Regions from separate parts of the Streptomyces sp. NPDC048565 genome, predicted to be linked through region 1. Evidence: riboswitches for the same ligand, from Rfam matches in the RefSeq annotation. Region 1 holds a riboswitch; each other region holds the start of a gene.
What was found. Region 1 has a riboswitch for cobalamin ahead of AB0C75_RS18715 (ribonucleoside-diphosphate reductase subunit alpha). Riboswitches for the same ligand answer to the same signal wherever they lie in the genome.
Positions count from the first base shown of each region.

Region 2: another riboswitch for cobalamin. It lies ahead of AB0C75_RS32320 ((2Fe-2S) ferredoxin domain-containing protein); the one in region 1 lies ahead of AB0C75_RS18715 (ribonucleoside-diphosphate reductase subunit alpha).
Region 3: another riboswitch for cobalamin. It lies ahead of AB0C75_RS32080 (ABC transporter substrate-binding protein); the one in region 1 lies ahead of AB0C75_RS18715 (ribonucleoside-diphosphate reductase subunit alpha).

Region 1 is NZ_JBEZIH010000014.1:102,572-108,473, forward strand. It holds gene AB0C75_RS18715 (ribonucleoside-diphosphate reductase subunit alpha) at 1-1,890, opposite strand, end outside; cobalamin riboswitch at 2,030-2,166, opposite strand; gene AB0C75_RS18720 (GNAT family N-acetyltransferase) at 2,208-2,708, opposite strand; gene mctP (monocarboxylate uptake permease MctP) at 2,818-4,452, opposite strand; gene AB0C75_RS18730 (DUF3311 domain-containing protein) at 4,449-4,730, opposite strand; gene AB0C75_RS18735 (GntR family transcriptional regulator) at 4,878-5,642, opposite strand.
Region 2 is NZ_JBEZIH010000035.1:64,655-70,556, forward strand. It holds gene AB0C75_RS32300 (hypothetical protein) at 1-74, shown strand, start outside; gene AB0C75_RS32305 (glutathione-independent formaldehyde dehydrogenase) at 407-1,552, shown strand; gene AB0C75_RS32310 (DNA polymerase ligase N-terminal domain-containing protein) at 1,655-2,281, shown strand; gene ligD (non-homologous end-joining DNA ligase) at 2,382-3,299, shown strand; gene AB0C75_RS32320 ((2Fe-2S) ferredoxin domain-containing protein) at 3,397-3,747, opposite strand; cobalamin riboswitch at 3,874-3,998, opposite strand; gene AB0C75_RS32325 (MBL fold metallo-hydrolase) at 4,424-5,620, opposite strand; gene AB0C75_RS32330 (PPOX class F420-dependent oxidoreductase) at 5,743-5,902, opposite strand, start outside.
Region 3 is NZ_JBEZIH010000035.1:16,706-22,607, reverse strand. It holds gene AB0C75_RS32100 (ABC transporter ATP-binding protein) at 1-356, opposite strand, end outside; gene AB0C75_RS32095 (ABC transporter permease) at 353-1,309, opposite strand; gene AB0C75_RS32090 (ABC transporter permease) at 1,311-2,294, opposite strand; gene AB0C75_RS32085 (hypothetical protein) at 2,505-2,711, shown strand; cobalamin riboswitch at 2,805-2,991, shown strand; gene AB0C75_RS32080 (ABC transporter substrate-binding protein) at 3,098-4,603, shown strand; gene AB0C75_RS32075 (ABC transporter permease) at 4,605-5,552, shown strand; gene AB0C75_RS32070 (ABC transporter permease) at 5,549-5,902, shown strand, end outside.

The DNA.
Region 1 (5,902 bases):
GGCGGTGGGGGCGATGGCCAGCAGCAGGGAGTTGCGCATCCCGCTCTTCGCGATCCGGTCCCGCAGGGCGTCCCAGCGCTCCGGCCAGTTCAGCTCGGTGGCGTAGTGGTCGGGGTGCAGCACACCACGGGCGGCACGGGTCTCGGACCAGGCGGGCAGCGGGCCCCTGGGGGTCCCCCCTGCACCGGAGCCTGTCGAAGGCGCTTGGGGGAGCTCGGCCAGCTCGCAGGAGGCCTCGTAGGCGGCCAGCATGATCCGCTCGGAGATCCGCGTGGACAGCGCGCGGGCCTCGGGGGAGTCGAACGGCAGGCGCAGCTGGAAGAAGACGTCCTGGAGGCCCATCGCGCCCAGACCCACCGGGCGCCAGCGGGCGTTGGAGCGGCCTGCCTGCTCGGTCGGGTAGAAGTTGATGTCCACCACGCGGTCCAGGAAGGTCACCGCCGTACGCACGGTGGCGTCCAGCCGCTCCCAGTCGATGGAGCCGTCGGCGACGAACGCGCCCAGGTTGACCGAACCCAGGTTGCAGACGGCCGTCTCGCCGTCGTCGGTGACTTCGAGGATCTCCGTGCAGAGGTTCGAGGAGTGAACCACGCGGCCCGGCTCGGCGGTCTGGTTCGCCGTGCGGTTCGACGCGTCCTTGAACGTCATCCAGCCCTGTCCGGTCTGCGCGAGCGTCCGCATCATCCTGCCGTACAGCTCACGCGCCGGGATCGTCCTGCGGGCGAGGCCCTTGGCCTCGGCGGCGCGGTAGGCGGCGTCGAACTCGTCGCCCCAGAGGTCCACGAGCTCGGGGGCGTCGGCCGGGGAGAACAGCGACCACTGCGTGTCCGCGTCGACACGGCGCATGAACTCGTCCGGGATCCAGTGCGCCAGGTTGAGGTTGTGCGTACGCCGCTGGTCCTCTCCGGTGTTGTCGCGCAGCTCCAGGAACTCCTCGATGTCCGCGTGCCAGGTCTCCAGATAGACGGCCGCGGCACCCTTGCGCCGGCCGCCCTGGTTGACCGCCGCGACCGAGGCGTCCAGCGTCTTCAGGAACGGCACGATGCCGTTGGAGTGCCCGTTCGTGCCACGGATGAGTGAACCCCGGGCGCGGATACGGGAGTACGAGAGCCCGATGCCGCCCGCGTGCTTGGAGAGGCGTGCCACCTGGTGGTAGCGGTCGTAGATCGAGTCCAGCTCGTCCTTGGGCGAGTCCAGCAGATAGCAGGAGGACATCTGCGGGTGGCGGGTGCCGGAGTTGAAGAGGGTGGGGGACGAGGGCAGATAGTCCAGCCGGTTCATCAGGCCGTACAGCGCGGCCACTTCCGCCAGGGCGCGCTCGGAGGTGTCATCGGCGAGCCCGGCCGCGACGCGCAGCATGAAGTGCTGCGGGGTCTCGACGACCTCGCGGGTGAGCGGGTGGCGCAGCAGGTAGCGGCTGCGCAGGGTCCGCAGCCCGAAGTAGCCGAAGCGGTCGTCGGCCCCGTCGGCGAGCGCCTGGTCGACCAGCGCGTCGAGTGCGGCGGCGTGCAGCGTGACGAACTCGGCCGTACGATCCGCGATCAGGCCCTCGCGGTGCCCGACGGCGACCGATGCCGAGAAGGAGACGGCGCCCTGTCCTGCGGCCTCGTCCGCGATGGCCCGGGTGAGGAGCCGGGCGGCGAGCCGCGAGTAGGCGGGGTCCTCGGAGATCAGGCCGGCGGCGGCCTCGGTGGCCAGCGAGCGCAGCTCGGCCTCGTCCGACCGGGCGTTGCGGCCGCGCAGTGCGGCGGCGGCCACCCGTCCGGGGTCGGTGTCGGGCAGATCGGCGGTGAGGCCGGTCAGGGTCCGCAGCAGTGCGGTCCCGGGCGCGTCGGTCGTGCGGCCCTCGGATTCCGTGACTGAAACCGGGTCGGCTGGCGCGATGGTCACTGGGGCTATCCCTCGCTCGGCTCAGGGCCTGCGGGAGCGGGGCAGCCGGGCAGGGCCGCGCCCGGAAGACAGGGCGGCACGGCGCACCGGCGTCCACCGGCCCTCCGCGGGGCCCGGACGTCTCGGCGCCCGGTTCGGTCGAGCCGGGCGCACTGTCGACAGGTCTTCGGACTTCGGGTACGCGCGATGCGCACCGATCACACCGTTGCGGGACAGTTCCGGATTCGCACCGGATTCCCCTGCGGCGACAGCGAGGTCGAGCATACATGTGGGGGCTGCCGATTGAAGAAGCCCCCACATGTTGTGTCGTGGTGGGTTCAGAGCTCCAGGCGGAATGTCAGGAGTTCGAGGCCCGGCAGGGGGAACCAGTCCCGCTCCGGAGTGCGTACGAAGCCGAGGCGACGGTAGATCCGGTGGGCGCCCAGCATGGCCGACTGCGTCGAAAGGACGATCCCGCGCAGCCCTCCGGCGGCCCGTGCCCGCTCGATACAGGCCCGTACGAGCGCCTCGCCCGCCCCTCGGCCACGCGCGCCCGGCGAGACCGCCAGCATGCGGAATTCGGCCTCGTCCCGGGTTGCGATGTCCGACCACGGGCTGCCGGGCGCGACGTAGGTGACACCGCCCAGCAGCCGGCCGTCGGCATCCACCGCGACCAGTACCTCGGCCTCTGTGGCCCGTCGCTCCACGGCGCGCAGCTGTTCCAGATAGGGATCGTCGGCGCCGAAGTCCAGGAGCCCGTCACCGATGTACGCCTGGGCGGTGATCTCACCCAGATCCGCGAACTCGGCGGTCCGTACAGGTCTGATCGATAGGTCCATGGACGGCAGTGTGCCGCAGGCGACGGGAACGGCGCCCCGTTTTTTCGCACGTCGTCCCGGCAGGACGGGGCCCTGCCGGGACGACGTCGAGCGAGAGGCGTGCGGGAGGTCAGTGACCGCCCGGGGAGCCCGCCGTGGCCGGCGGCAGCTCGGTCTTGACGCCGGGGTCGCCCGCGTCCGCCGTGTAGTCGGACGGGGCGGTCTCGTCCACGCCCGCCGGTGCCTTCACCGCGTTGAGGACGAACGTCAGCACGATCGTGACAATCACATTCAGGACGAAGGCGGTGAGGCCGATGTAGCCGATCTCGCCGATTCCGGGGATCTCCTCCGAGGAGCCGCCGAAGTGCTTCTGGGTGGGGCTGGCGACGCCGTACGCGGCCACCGTGCCGTAGACCATGCCCACCGCCCAGCCGGCGATCAGGGCCCAGCGGTGGAACCACCGGGTGAACAGACCGCCCACCAGGGCCGGCATCGTCTGGAGGATCCAGATGCCGCCCAGCAGCTGGAAGTTGATCGCGACCGTCTTGTCCATGGTGAGGACGAAGGCGAGCGCGCCGACCTTGACCAGCAGCGAGACCAGCTTGGAGACCTTGGTCTCCTGGGCCGGTGTCGCGTCCGGTTTGAGGAAGTCCTTGTAGATGTTGCGGGTGAAGAGGTTCGCCGCGGCGATCGACATGATCGCGGCCGGCACCAGGGCGCCGATCCCGATCGCTGCGAAGGCCACACCGGCGAACCAGTCGGGGAACATGTTCTCGAACAGCTGCGGGATGGCGAGCTGGCCGTTGTCCACCTTGATGCCGGCGGCGATCGCCATGAAGCCGAGCAGGGCCAGCAGACCCAGCATCAGCGAGTACAGCGGCAGGATCGTGGTGTTGCGCCGGATCACCTCACGGCTGCGGCTGGAGAGCGTGGCCGTGATCGAGTGCGGATACATGAAGAGCGCCAGCGCCGAGCCCAGAGCCAGGGTGGCATAGCCCCACTGGCCCATCTCGCCGGGAACCAGCGCACCGCGTGGCTGGCCCGTCGCCTGGTCCTTCTGGGCGAACGCCTCGCTCGCCTTGGAGAAGATCTCGTCGAACCCGCCGAGCTTGATCGGGATGTAGATGATCGCCACGGCGATGACCAGATAGATCAGGCCGTCCTTGACGAACGCGATGAGCGCGGGCGCGCGCAGCCCCGAGGAGTAGGTGTACGCGGCGAGCACGGCGAAAGCGATCAGCAGCGGCAGGTCCTTGACGAACCAGTGCGTGGTCTCACCGCCGCCGACGCCCATCACGTCCAGCACGGCCTGGATGCCGACCAGTTGCAGCGCGATGTACGGCATCGTGGCGAGGATGCCGGTGATGGCGACCGCCAGCGAGAGACCCTTCGAGCCGAAGCGGCCCCGGACGAAGTCCGAGGTGGTGACGTAGCCGTGCTTGTGCGACACCGACCACAGGCGGGGCAGGAAGGTGAAGATCATCGGATAGACGAGGATCGTGTACGGGACGGCGAAGAAGCCCGCCGCGCCCGCCGCGTAGATCGCCGCGGGCACCGCCACGAAGGTGTAAGCCGTGTAGAGGTCACCACCGAGCAGGAACCAGGTGACCCAGGTACCGAACGAGCGTCCGCCCAGGCCCCATTCGTCGAGGCTGGCCTCGTTCTCGGCCTTGCGCCAGCGCGCGGCCATGAAACCGACGACCGTGACGGCCACGAAGAAGAAGATGAATACGGCGAGTGCGACGCCGTTCACGCCGTCGTTCATGCTGACGCACCCCCCTTGCGGGCGCGCTGGTCACGCTGCCACAGCTTGTACGCGGTCATCGTGAGAGCGGTGGAGATGAGCACCCAGAGCATCTGGTACCAGTAGAAGAACGGGATGCCGATGAAGGTCGGTTCGACCTTCGCGTACGAGCTGACCCAGAGCATCGCGACGAACGGAGCGATCAGACAGAGGCCGATGACCACTCTGATGGGTGTCACCGTCGGTGCTGTCGGTGACGTCGGTGTTGCTGGTGGGTTGGCATCGGTTTCTTCTGGCATGTGGCGACTCCGTCCCCTCGCTGATCACCTGTGCAACGCGCAGGAAATCTAAGCGAGTATTCCGGGCATCGTCACCCCCTGTCCGCATTTCGGTCCTGCAACGGTTGAGGCCGCCGGAAACATCGGCTTCCGGCAGCCCGATCCGTCTCAGTCCGTGGGACGCTTCAGGCGGGCCACGAACTTGTACCGGTCACCCCGGTACACCGAGCGCACCCACTCCACCGGTTCACCCTCACCGTCGACCGAATGGCGGGACAGCATGAGCATCGGAAGGCCGACGTCCGTGCCGAGCAGGCCCGCCTCGCGCGGCGTGGCGAGCGAGGTCTCGATGGTCTCCTCCGCCTCGGCGAGCCGGACGTCGTACACCTCGGACAGCGCGGTGTAGAGCGAGGTGTACTTCACCAGCGAACGGCGCAGCGCGGGGAAGCGCTTGGCCGACAGATGGGTGGTCTCGATGGCCATCGGTTCGCCGCTGGCGAGCCGGAGCCGTTCGATCCTCAGCACCCGGCCGCCGGTCGTGATGTCCAGCAGCCCGGCGAGCGTGTCGTCCGCCGTCACATAGCCGATGTCCAGCAGTTGCGAGGTGGGTTCCAGGCCCTGGGCGCGCATGTCCTCCGTGTACGAGGTGAGTTGCAGGGCCTGGGAGACCTTCGGCTTGGCGACGAAGGTGCCCTTGCCCTGGATGCGCTCCAGCCGGCCCTCGACCACCAGCTCCTGGAGCGCCTGACGCACCGTGGTGCGCGAGGTGTCGAATTCGGCGGCCAGGGTCCGCTCGGGTGGCACCGGGGTGCCGGGCGGCATGGTGTCCGTCATGTCGAGGAGATGGCGCTTGAGCCGGTAGTACTTCGGGACGCGTGCCGTGCGCGCACCCGCACCGCTCTCGCTCGTGCTGCTGCCCCCGTCGGCACCCATGGCCCGCCTTCCCGACTGCTGCGTTGCTGCCGTCACCGGCTCCTCCGTCTGTCGCGGCTCACATGGTGGCACGGCCCGGTCACGGGTCGTCGCCCTCCCTCAGGTGTCGGTCCTGTAACGGACGCGAGTGCACTTCTTATACACCCTTGACACCCCTAAAGGTCTAGGCCAAGCTCCCGGTACTGGTCTAAACCATTAAAGACCAGGTCCCAGCCCCAGCAGTACTACTCGTCGGTGTCTTCGCGGTGGGCGGGGGGTTG
Region 2 (5,902 bases), on a different contig from region 1:
GTGCGGGGCCGCCCCGCACGGGCGTGGCGGTGTCCCGCTGCTCCCACCGCCGCCGACGCAGGTGCCGGCGCTGACCGCGGCTTCGATCGGCCCGCACACACAACGGCCCACTCCGCACGGCTCAGGCCGTGACCACGGAGTGGGCCGTCGGCCGTCTCCGTCCCGACCTCCCGTCCCGTCGCCGCTGACGCACCGGACACGACGTCCGGAGGGATGTGTGGCACGGTGGGAGGGGAGTCGCGTCCTCGAGGTCGAGCGGATCGACGTCGCGCAGTTGGTCCGCCGGCAGGAGAGCCGCCTGGTGTTGACCCCTTGAAACGAAGTGTCCGGCCCCTGGCCGGCCGATCGGCTGAGCTGGCGGCACGCCGAACGTCGCGTCTGCCGACTCGGTGGAGAGGAGCGCATGGTGAAGGCCGTCGTCTACAAGGAACCGTACGAAGTCGCCGTCGAAGAGGTCGACGACCCCCGCATCCTGGACCCCAACGACGCCCTGGTCCGGATCACGTCGACCGCCATCTGCGGCTCCGATCTGCACATGTACGAGGGTCGGACCGCGGCGGAGGCCGGGATCGTCTTCGGGCACGAGAACATGGGGATCGTCGAGGAGGTCGGCCCGGGCGTTGCCGGCGTCAAACCGGGTGACCGGGTGAGTATGCCGTTCAATGTCGCCTGCGGCTTCTGCAGGAACTGTCTGGCCGGCCGCACCGCCTTCTGTCTGACCGTCAACCCCGGCTTCGCCGGGGGTGCCTACGGCTATGTGTCGATGGGCCCGTACACCGGCGGGCAGGCGGAGTACCTGCGTGTGCCGTTCGCCGACTTCAACTGCCTGCGACTACCGCTCGGCACCGAGCACGAGGACGACTTCGCGATGCTCGCCGATATCTTCCCCACCGGGTATCACGCCACCGAACTGGCCCAGGTCAGCCCGGGCGAGACGGTGGTGGTCTCCGGCGCCGGTCCGGTCGGGCTGATGGCCGCCTACTCGTCGGTGCTGCGAGGGGCGTCAAAGGTCTTCAGCGTCGACAAGGTGCCGAGCCGCCTGGCACTGGCCGAGCAGATCGGCGCAGTGCCCGTCGACTACAGCCAGGTCGACGCGGCCGAGCAGATCATCGAGTTGACCAACGGGGCCGGTGCCGACAAGGGCATCGATGCCGTGGGCTACCAGGCCACCGTGCAGGAGGGCGAGGAGCAGCCGGCGATCGTGCTCAACACCCTTGTCCAGAGCGTCCGGGCCACCGGGATGCTCGGGGTGGTCGGCCTTTACGTACCCTCCGACCCCGGCGCGCCGAACGAGGACGCCGCGCACGGCCGACTGCTGTTCAACGTCGGCAAGTTCTGGGAGAAGGGGCTGCGGATGGCCACCGGCCAGGCCAACGTCAAGGCCTACAACCAGCAACTGCGCGACCTCATCGTCGCCGGCCGCGCCGAGCCGAGCTTCGTCGTCTCCAAGCGGCTGCCGCTGGAGGAGGCCCAGGACGCCTACCAACGGTTCGACAAGCGCGAGGAGGGGTACTCGAAGGTCGTACTCGAGCCCGGCCGGAAGGCCGCCTGATCCGATGTGGCGAGCCGGTGCACGGCCGACGTCCCGCGACGAAGCCCGTGCGGACCGGCCCGCGAGCGGGGCCCCCGGCGGCCGACGCGGGAGGAGCTGGGCGTGAACGACGATCGAGACGGAAAGTTGACGGCCTACCGGGGAAAGCGTCGATTCGACCGCACGAGAGAGCCGCGCGGCGAGGGAGCCGACGCCGGCCGGAAGCCGGTCTTCGTGGTCCAGATTCATGACGCGACGTCCATGCACTTCGACTTCCGCCTGGAGGTGGACGGGGTCCTCAAATCCTGGTCCGTACCGAAAGGGCCGACGGCGGACGTGCACGACAAGAGGCTGGCGATGCCCACCGAGGACCATCCGATGGAGTACCGCACCTTCGAGGGTGTCATCTCCGAGGGCGAGTACGGGGCGGGGCCTGTGATCGTCTGGGACGAGGGCACCTACGAACCATTGGCAGCCGGCACGGACGGCAAGGGCCGCACATTCGCCGAGGCTCTGGAGCACGGCCACGCGAGCTTCCGTCTCGACGGGTCCAAACTGCACGGCGCCTATGCGCTCACCCGTTTCCGCGGAGGTGAGGAGTCCGGCGAGCGAGAGTCCTGGCTGCTGGTGAAGAAGAAGGACGCCCGCGCCGACGGCAGGCCCGCCCCCGATCCGCACCGGGCACGTTCGGCGCGCAGCGGCCGCACGCTGAGGCAGGTCGCCGAAGAGGCTTCGGAGGAAACCGGATGAATGACCTGACCCGGCTGGACGGCGTCGACCTGACCCGGCTGCGGCTGCGCCCCCGTGACCAGGGCGGACCGCGGCCCGGCAGCACGGGGACCGGGCGGTCATGAACGACACGCATCGAGTCCGGGCCGGTCGGCGCACTCTCGACGTGCACCGGCCGGACAAGGTGCTCTTCCCGGGGGACGGCGATCTGACGAAGGCGGATCTCGCCGAGTACTACCGACGGACCGCCCGGTACATGGTGCCCGAACTGAAGGGGCGGCCACTGATGCTGGAACGCCACCCCGAAGGCATCGCCGAGCGGCCGCACTTCATGCAGAAGGACACCCCGGACCACTACCCGGACTGGGTGCACACCGTCGAGGTCACCAAGGCCGGCGGTACCGTGCGGCATGTCGTCTGCGACGACGCCGCAACCCTGGTCTTCCTCGCCGACCAGGCTTGCGTGACCATGCACCGGTGGCTGTCCACCACCGCGCATCTGGACAACCCCGACCGTCTGGTCTTCGACCTGGACCCGCCGGGTCACGATTTCGAAGCGGTACGTCATGCTGCTCGCCGGACGAAGGAACTGCTGGACGAGCTGAAGCTCCCCACCATGCTGATGACCACAGGCTCCCGCGGTCTGCATGTGACGGTCCCCCTCGACGGACGCAGCGGGTTCGACGACTGCCGCGCCTTCGCCAGGGACGTGGCCGAAATCCTTGCCGCCCGCGACCCCGACCGGCTCACCACCGCGGTACGCAAGGACTCGCGCGGCGACCGCCTGTATCTCGATGTCCAGCGCAACGCGTACGCCCAGACCACGGTCGCACCCTGGTCGGTACGCGCGAGGAAGGGCGCGCCCGTCGCCGTGCCGCTGCCTTGGGACCGCCTCGATGACCCGGACCTCACCGCCCGGAGCTGGTCATTGCGCGACGTGGACGCCATCGTGGAACTCGCCGAAGCCGAGCCCTGGTCGGGGCTGGGCCGCGGGAGGTCCCTGGACGCGGCCCGCCAACGACTCGACAAGCTCAGCTGAGCCGACGACCGCCCGCGCAGGGCGAAGAGGCCGCCGATGGCCGCCGCCACGTCCCGAGCCTCTGCCACGACCGCCCCGAGTGCCAGGACAGGATCCTTCACGGGATTCTGGGAGACCGCGCGGCGCTGGGCGGCAGGCAGGCGTACAGGTCGAGTATCCCGGGCTTGGGAGCGACGCCCGGGCCGCCGGCGCGTACCCAATCCACTATGTCCTCGGTGGCTCGGGGATCGTTGACGAGCCCCAGCCACACCGGCCTGGCACCGGCTGCCCGGCCCGCGGAGGAAGGTTGCACCACGACAACGTTGGCCTGGTCGCACACGTCGAGGCAGTCGGAGACACGTACGGGTGCCTCGGAGCGCAGACGTGCGGTCTGCGCGGCGTGATCGATTCCGCTCACCTTGGCGGTGCCGCAGCAACAGTCCCGGCAAACGACGATCCGGCACGGCACCTGGCCGGCCGCCGTCCCCGTCGCTGCGGCCTCGCCCAAGGTTCCTTCGTCCGGCTTTTCAGGCACGCTGAACCGCCCTCTCCCCGGGGAGATCCGCCCCGGCATCCATCGAGGAGGCGACCGCGTGAGTCTCCTGGCTCTCGGCTCAACACTCGTCCCGTCCTTCCCACCCCTGTGGGGGTAGTGGAGTCTCCGGGATCCGCTCGCCGATCACAGTGGCGGGACCGCGCCGGATTCTCACCGGCTTCCTCGGACCGCCGTCGCCCTGTCGCAGCCATCATCGCATCCGGCCGCTGCGCATGGCCCTGGCCTGCTCGTCGCACAGTTACGAGGCTGTTCGACGGGAGTGTTCCCAGCCTCTGTGCGGGGCAGCCCGTTTCAGGTGGTGCGGCCAGGATGGCCGGGTGTGCGCGGAGCGTCTCGGAGCCGATGATGTGTTCCGTGTACGCCCCGCTGCGGCTACGCCACCGTGGCTGACGGCCGGCGTGTGGTCGTCGCGCCGGCCGTGGCGTGACAGGCAGCGGGTGCGGCTGCGGCCTTCGCCCCCGCGGGCTCGCCGTGGAAGCAACGGACTGAGGGCCCATCGGCAGTCGCCCGCGGATGGGCCCCTCTGCTGCTCACGGGGGCAGGCCACTCAGCAACCGGGAGAGCTACTCAGGATCCCCCTTGTCCTTCGTCATCGCTCGCCCGCGAGGTCGACTTCCTCCCGGTGTACAGGTGTCGCATCCGCTGCCTCCGAACGGCGCCACGGGCGCGCGATGGGCGCCGACACCGCGCGCCACCAAGCATCCGTGGGGAGCTCCCCGGCGGGTTCGAACGGTTCCCCCGCACGGGGGGACGCCACTGCCTGCCCGGCCTCCTCAGCCACGTCCTTCAGCCACTCCCCGGGCTCCGACCACGGGTGCGGGGCGAGATTGAAGGTGCCCCAGTGGATGGGCAGCAGCGCACCGTGGGGCCTGCCGCCCTGGAGGTCCAGATGCGCGCGCAGGCCCTCGGTCGGGGTCATGTGGATGTCGGGCCAGTACTCCGAGTAGGCACCGACCTGGATCATCGTCACGTCGAAGGGGCCGTGCTCGGCGCCGATGTCCTGGAAGCCGGAGAAATAGCCGGTGTCCCCGCTGTGGTAGACCCGGTGCTCCGGGCCCGCGACGGCCCACGACGCCCAGAGCGTGTGCTGCTGGTTGCGCAGACCCCGGCCGCAGAAGTGCCGGGCAGGGGTGGCGGTCAGGCTGATGCCGGCGATCTGTGTGGTCTCGTTCCAGTCGAGCTCGTGGATGCGGTCCAGCGGCACACCCCAGCGCTCCAGATGCGCGCCGACGCCGAGAGGTACGGCGAAGACCGTGTCCGTCCCGGCCAGAGCCTTGATCGTGGGCAGGTCGAGGTGGTCGTAGTGGTCGTGGGAGATCACGACGGCGTCGACGGTCCCGAGCGCGGCGAGCGGCAGCGGTGCGGGGTGCAGCCGCTTGGGACCGGCAAAGGCGAACGGCGAGCAGCGCTCACCCCAGACCGGGTCGAACAGCACCCGGCGGCCGTCGATCTCGACGAGCACGCTGGAGTGGCCCAGCCAGGTCACCCGCAGGCCGGACGCCGGCGGCGCGGCAAGATCGGCCAGGGTCGTGGCGTGCACGGGCACGGTGCCGAGCGGGGATCTGCGGGCCCGCTGCTCCTTGTGGAAGTACACCTTGGCGAATTCGAGCATGGAGCCGGACGGCCTGGTCCGCGCCCCCTCCGGGTTCTGGAACACTCCGTCGGCGAAATTGGGCGAGCGGCGGATCCGCTCCATCCGGGTCCCCGCCGGGTCCGCCCCGAAGGCGTCGGGGCGCAGCGAGCGGAGTCTGGTACGAAGCGAAGGCTGGTTGTCGGCGCCGGTCACTACATCTCCTGAGGGAGTCGGTGTCGTCTCATTATGGTCGGGAGGCAGGACAGAGCGAGGGCTCGGCGGTGAACGGAGCACCATCGCGCCGTCCGCTGAACCGTCTCCCCGGGAGTGCCGCGTCAGGCACCCGGCTGGCCGTAGACATGCCCGATCCGCAGCGTCAGGACGACTCTGCGGTCCTGGACCATCACCCGGCGGTAGTCGTCCCAGTCAGGGTGCTCTCCCCGGACGTCCCGGTAGAGCGTGACCAGCTGCTCCACGGTCGCGTCCTGGGGATCG
Region 3 (5,902 bases), on a different contig from region 1:
AAGATCGGAGTGAGCGACGAGAGCGGGTCCTGGAAGATCATGCCGATGTGCCGGCCGCGGACCTTCGACATCCGACGGTCGTCGAGGTCGAGGAGGTTCTTCCCGCCGAGCGTGATTTCTCCGGTGACCGAGGCGTAGTCGGGGAGCAGCCCCATGACGGCCATGGACGTGACGGACTTGCCCGACCCCGACTCGCCCACGATGCCCAGGGTCCTGCCGCGGTGCAGGTCGAAGGAGACACCGCGCACGGCGTCCACTCGGCCCGCTTCCGACGGGAAGGCCACTTTCAGGTCGCGCACGGACAGCAGGGCCTGCTGGGCGCCGGGCTCGGTCGTGACAGCGCGCTGCTCGATCATGCGCGGCCTCCAGACTGCGATGTGGGATCCAGGGCGTCGCGCAGACCGTCACCGATGAGCGCCATCGCCACGGTGAGCAGCACCACCATGGCTGCGGGCAGGTAGAACAGCCAGGGGGCGGTGGACAGCGTGTTCTGCCCGTCGGCGAGCATGGAACCGAGCGATACGTCGGGCTGCTTGACGCCGAAACCGATGAAGGAGAGCGCCGTCTCGGCCTGCACGGTCGCGGCGACACCGAGGGTGAACGTCACGATCAGCAAGGACCCGATGTTGGGTACCAGGTGGCGGACGATGGTGCGTATCGGGCTGACGCCCATGAAGCGGGCCGCCGTCACGTACTCGCGCTCCCGCAGGGAGGTGGCCAGGGACCAGATCACCCTGGCTGTGAGCATCCAGCCGAACAGCGTGAGGACGACCACCAGAACCTGCCACTCACCGCGGTAGTGCGTACCGACCAGGGCGATGATGAGGAACGAGGGCAGGATGAGCAGGAAGTGCACGAGACCGAGCATCGCCCGCTCGATTTTGCCGCCGAAGTAGGCGGCAGTGGTACCGAACAGTCCGGCTATGGCGGTGGTCAGCAGCGACACCGTCACGGCGATGATCAGTGATCTGCCGAGGCCGTGCACGAGCTGGGCGTAGACGTCGTTGCCCGCGCCGTTGGTACCCAGCAGATGGCCGCCGACCCCGGGGGAGACGGTGAGTGCGGTGAAGTCCGCCTCCGTGTGGTCCCAGTGGGTCAGATACCGGCCGAACAGCGAGAAGAACACGAGGAGGGCAAAGAGGATCAGACCGCCCAGCGCCGCCTTGTTGCGAGCGAAGCGCCGTATGTAGAGCCTGGACGGGGAGAGGCGCTTGCCACTGGGGCCGGTCTTCCCCGGTTCTCCTGCTGCAGCCTCCTCGGGGTGCGCCTCTTCGGCGGCGGGCCCGATGCCGGGCATGTTGATTGCCATGTCAGCTCACCCTGATCCTGGGGTCGAGGGCCACGACGACGAGGTCGGCCAGGATCGCGCCGATGGCCGTCATGAGGGCACCGAAGGCTGCGACGGCGACGACACCGTGCACGTCGTTCGTGCTGATGGTTTTGGTGAAGTACTCACCCATGCCGTGCCAGGCGAAGACCGTTTCCGTGATCACCGCGCCGGTGAACAGCGCCGGCATCGCGAACGCGACCTGAGTGGCGACGGGAATGATCGACGTCCGTAGCCCGTGCCGGTAGATGGCCTGCTTCCGCGTCAGCCCCTTCGATCGTGCCGTACGGACGTAGTCGGAGTTGATGTGATCCAGCAGCAGCGATCGCTGCAACAGGTGGTATCCGGCGTAGGAGATGAACGTGAGCGAGATCGTGGGCAGGATGGCGTGCATCACTCTGGATCCGAAGACCGGCCAGAACCCGACGACGTCGGGGCTCTGCGCTCCCGCCACCGGCAGCAGAGTGCTGCCCACGGCCTGGTTCAGCGCGATGGCGGCGAGCACCACCCCGAGGGAGGCCACCGCGGAGGGCGTGTTGAAGGAGAGCACGGAGATTCCCTGCCACACCCGGTCGGCGGCCTTGTACTGGCGCGACGCGGTGTAGACGCCCAGCCCGACTCCGATGACGATGGCCAGGACGGTCGAGGCAAGGACCAGTTGCCCGCTGACGAAAATCCGATAGCCGACCTGGTCGTTGACGCTGCCTCCGGTCGGCGAACTGCCCCAGTCGAAGTGAGTCACGATCCGAGTGATCCAGTGCCACCACCGATCCATGATCGGTTTGTCCGGATTGAGGTTGTAAAGCGCCAGCGAGTGGTTGACCTGGGCTGGAGTTCGAGGCGGTCGCAGCGCGGTGTAGTTCGACGCAGGTTTGAGGAAGGCGTTAGCGAGGAAGTACGTGAGATTGGTCGCGATGGCGATCATCAAAAACCAGCCGACTGCTTTGCGGGCGATGTAACGCAGCACTGTGAGTCGGCCTTTCTTGCTATGGGACGTGTCGGCCCGTAGGTCCGGTGAGTGACTGGATCGCTTGGCCGCATTGACCGGGCACCGGGTCGCGATTGCTCGGACAGGACGCGCGGGCTCTCGGGGTCAGAAATTAACTGGAGCGAAACCGTTCGGTGTGGGAGTCTGTGGTGGGGGAGTGACACGCACCGGGCATGGGGCGGCAACCCCGTGACGAAACAGGGCAGTTCAGGGCGGCTGCCCGATTCGGCGGCGCTGCTGCTGACGATTTCAACTGCCCGTGAGCACGTCAAGATTGATCAGGTCGCGATCCGGTCAAGTCGAATTCACATAACGGATATTCTTCGCGTAAGTTTTCAACGTCGCGGTGGACGCGCGTTGAACGGCAAAACCTTCGGCGCCGCAAAAGGCATATAAGGCGCGTAATGCAATCATGATCCGCAGCGTCGCCCTCGGTCGGCCTCGACAGCCACCACGGCGGTGTGAATGGGCCTGGGGCAAGTCCTCGCCATCTCGTGGTTCACAATGAGTGCACGAGGCGACAGGGATCAGGAAGCCGGTGAGAATCCGGCGCGGTCCCGCCACTGTGACCGGGGAGCGGTCCTCCTGTATGTCACTGTCCGCGGCAGCGGACGGGAAGGCGGAGGGGAGCGATGATCCGGGAGCCAGGAGACTGACCTGTCGCCGGTCCAACTGCAGGGGCGAGGACACCCCGGAAAGGATCGGCTGTGACGCTGCATGCCCGGACGGAGTCGGGACACCGGCCACCATCAGGCAATCGCCCGGCACCCGGCAGGCGGAGCGTGCTGGCTGCCGGGGGCGGCCTGGCACTGGCCGCCTCAGGACTGCTCACAGGTTGTGGCGGGGACTCCAAGGACGGTGGAGGCGGCGACCGGTTCCGCGCGGCCTTCACTTCGGGCGGGTCGCAGGAGACCCTCGACCCCCATGTCGCCCCGAACTTCGTCGACCAGGCCCGCGCCAAGGCCCTGTACGACACCCTCGGCACCTACGCGGACGACATGTCCGTCCGCGAACGGCTCGCCGAGTCCTGGCAGAGCGACGCCTCCGGCACCCGGTGGCGTGTACGGCTGCGCAAGGCGGAGTTCCACGACGGGAAACCGGTCACCGCGAAGGACGTCCTTTACAGCTACCGCCGCGCCGCCGACCCCGCCACCGGATCGCCCTCGCAGGTGCTGCTCTCGGCGATCGACTTCGACGCGAGCAAGGCCGACGGCGAGCGGTCCGTCGTCCTCGTGCTGAAGGCGCCGAACTTCGAGTTCCCCACCGTGTTCGCAGGCCCCGGCACCGAGATCGTCCCCGACGGGACGAAGGACTTCCGCGAGCCCATAGGCTCCGGCCCCTTCACTTGTGTGTCGTTCACGCCCGGCGGCACCGCCCGCTACCGGAGCTGGGACGGCCACTGGGACGGCGCCCCGCACATCGCCGAGCTGGAGATCGTCCCCGCGAACGAGGAGTCGGCGCGGCTCAACGCACTGCTGTCGGGCCAGGTCCACTACGCCGCCGACATGGCCGGTGCCTCCGTGGAGCGGCTGAAGAAGAACGGCTCGACGCGCCTGCTGACCGCCCGGCGGGCCACGGCGCAGCAACTGCTGCTGCGTACCGGCCGTAAGCCGTTCGACGACCCGCGGCTGATACGGGCCGTACAGCTCGGGATCGACCGCGAGGCGCTGGTGCGGGTCGCGCTCGCCGGGCACGGCGAGGTGGGCAACGACCTCTTCGGGATGGGCCTGCGCGGCTACCCGGAGGATCTGCGGCCCCGCGAGCGGGACGTCACCGAGGCGCGGAAGCTGGTGAAGGAGGCGGGCGCCGAAGGACTGCGCATCACCGTGGAGACCAGCTCCGTGGATGCCGCGTGGGAGCCGGCCGCCGACCTGATGGCGCGGCAGCTGCACGAGGTCGGTCTTGAGCTGGGCGCCAACACCCGTGCCTCCAGTACGTACTTCAGCGAGATCAGGACGAAGGGCGTCGCCGCCTTCAACACCACCTCCACGCTGCCGGTCTCCGACTTCCTTCAGCAGCGGGTCCGGGGCGGCGCGGCCCGCAACCAGACGCAGTACGCCTCGAAGGAGTTCGACGCCCTGCTCGACCGCGCCCGCACCACCCGCGGGGAGCAGGACCGGCTGGCGCTGCTCACACGCGCCCAGAAGATCGCGCGGGACGGGTCCGGGCTGCTGGTGTGGGCGTTCTCCGACGCCAACGACGCCATCGGGCCATCGGTCACCGGCCTGCGTGCCGCGCCTCCCAACTCGCACGACTGGGCCCGGTTCGACCGGGTCCGCGTCGGCTGACGTGCGGGCCTATCTCGTTCGTCGCTCCCTGCTGGCGGTCCTGCAGTGCCTCGTGGTGCTGGTCGCCGTGTTCGCCGTCGGTTCACTGCTGCCCGGCGACACGGCCGATGTGTTGCGCGGTGAACTCGGCACGCCCGAACAGGTGGCGGCGCTGCGCACACAGCTCGGTCTCGACGAGCCGGCCTGGACCCGCTTCGGGCACTGGCTCGGCCATCTGCTCACCGGTCACTTCGGCAATTCACTGACGACCGGGCTGCCGGTGGGCGACGACATCGGCCACCGCACCGGCGTGACACTGCTGCTCGGTGTGCCCGCCCTTGTGCTGGTCACGGTGCTGGCACCACTGCTGGGTACGGTGTCCGGGCTGCGGGAGGGCAGCCGCGTCGACCGGGTGCTGAACACGGCCGCCGTGGTGCTGCACGCGGTGCCGGAGTTCGTCCTCGGGCTGCTGCTGGTCGCCTCGGTGTCGCTGGCGGCCGGACTGCTGCCGGCCACCGCCATCGGCATGGACACCACCGCCCTGCTGGCGCAGCCGGCCGTACTGGTGCTGCCCGTCACCGTGCTGACGGCCAGGCACCTGTGCGATCTGGCACGGCAGGTACGCGCCGGTGTGGCGGCCGGACGGCACAGCCCCGTCGCCGAGCACCTGCGGCTGCTGGGAATGCGGGAACGGACGGTCGTGCTGCGCCATGTCCTGCCGGGCGCCCTCGGTCCAGCCGCCCAGCAGTTCGCCCGCTGCGTGGAGGGGCTGCTGGGCGGCGCCGTACTGGTGGAGGCGGTGTTCGGATTCCGCGGGCTGGGCAGCGGCTTCGTGGAGGCGGTGCAGAACAGGGACCTGCCCCAGGTGCAGACGTACGCCCTGCTGTTCGCGGGCACCGCCGTCGCGGTGAACCTCGTCGGCGACCTGGTCGCCCACCGGCTGGCACCGCGCCGGGAGGTGACGGCATGACCGTACGGGAGAAGGTCCGGCCCCCGCGTACACGGCTGCCGCGCCGCCCGTGGATCGCGACGGCGCTGCTCGGTGTGCCGGTGCTCGCGGCTCTGCTGGGACCGTGGGTGGCCGGGGACGCGCCGTCCACCGACGGCACCCTGCCCTCGCAGCCGCCCGGCGCGGGACATCCGCTCGGCACGGACGTCCTGGGCCGCGACGTGCTGTGGCTGGTGCTGCACGGAGGCGTCTCGGTGCTGGGCAGCGCCCTGGGCGCGCTGCTGGTCGGTATGTGCGTGGGGGTGCCGCTGGGGCTGCTGGCCGCGGGCCGGCGGCGTGGATTCGACGAGACGGTGATGCGCGGGCTCGAT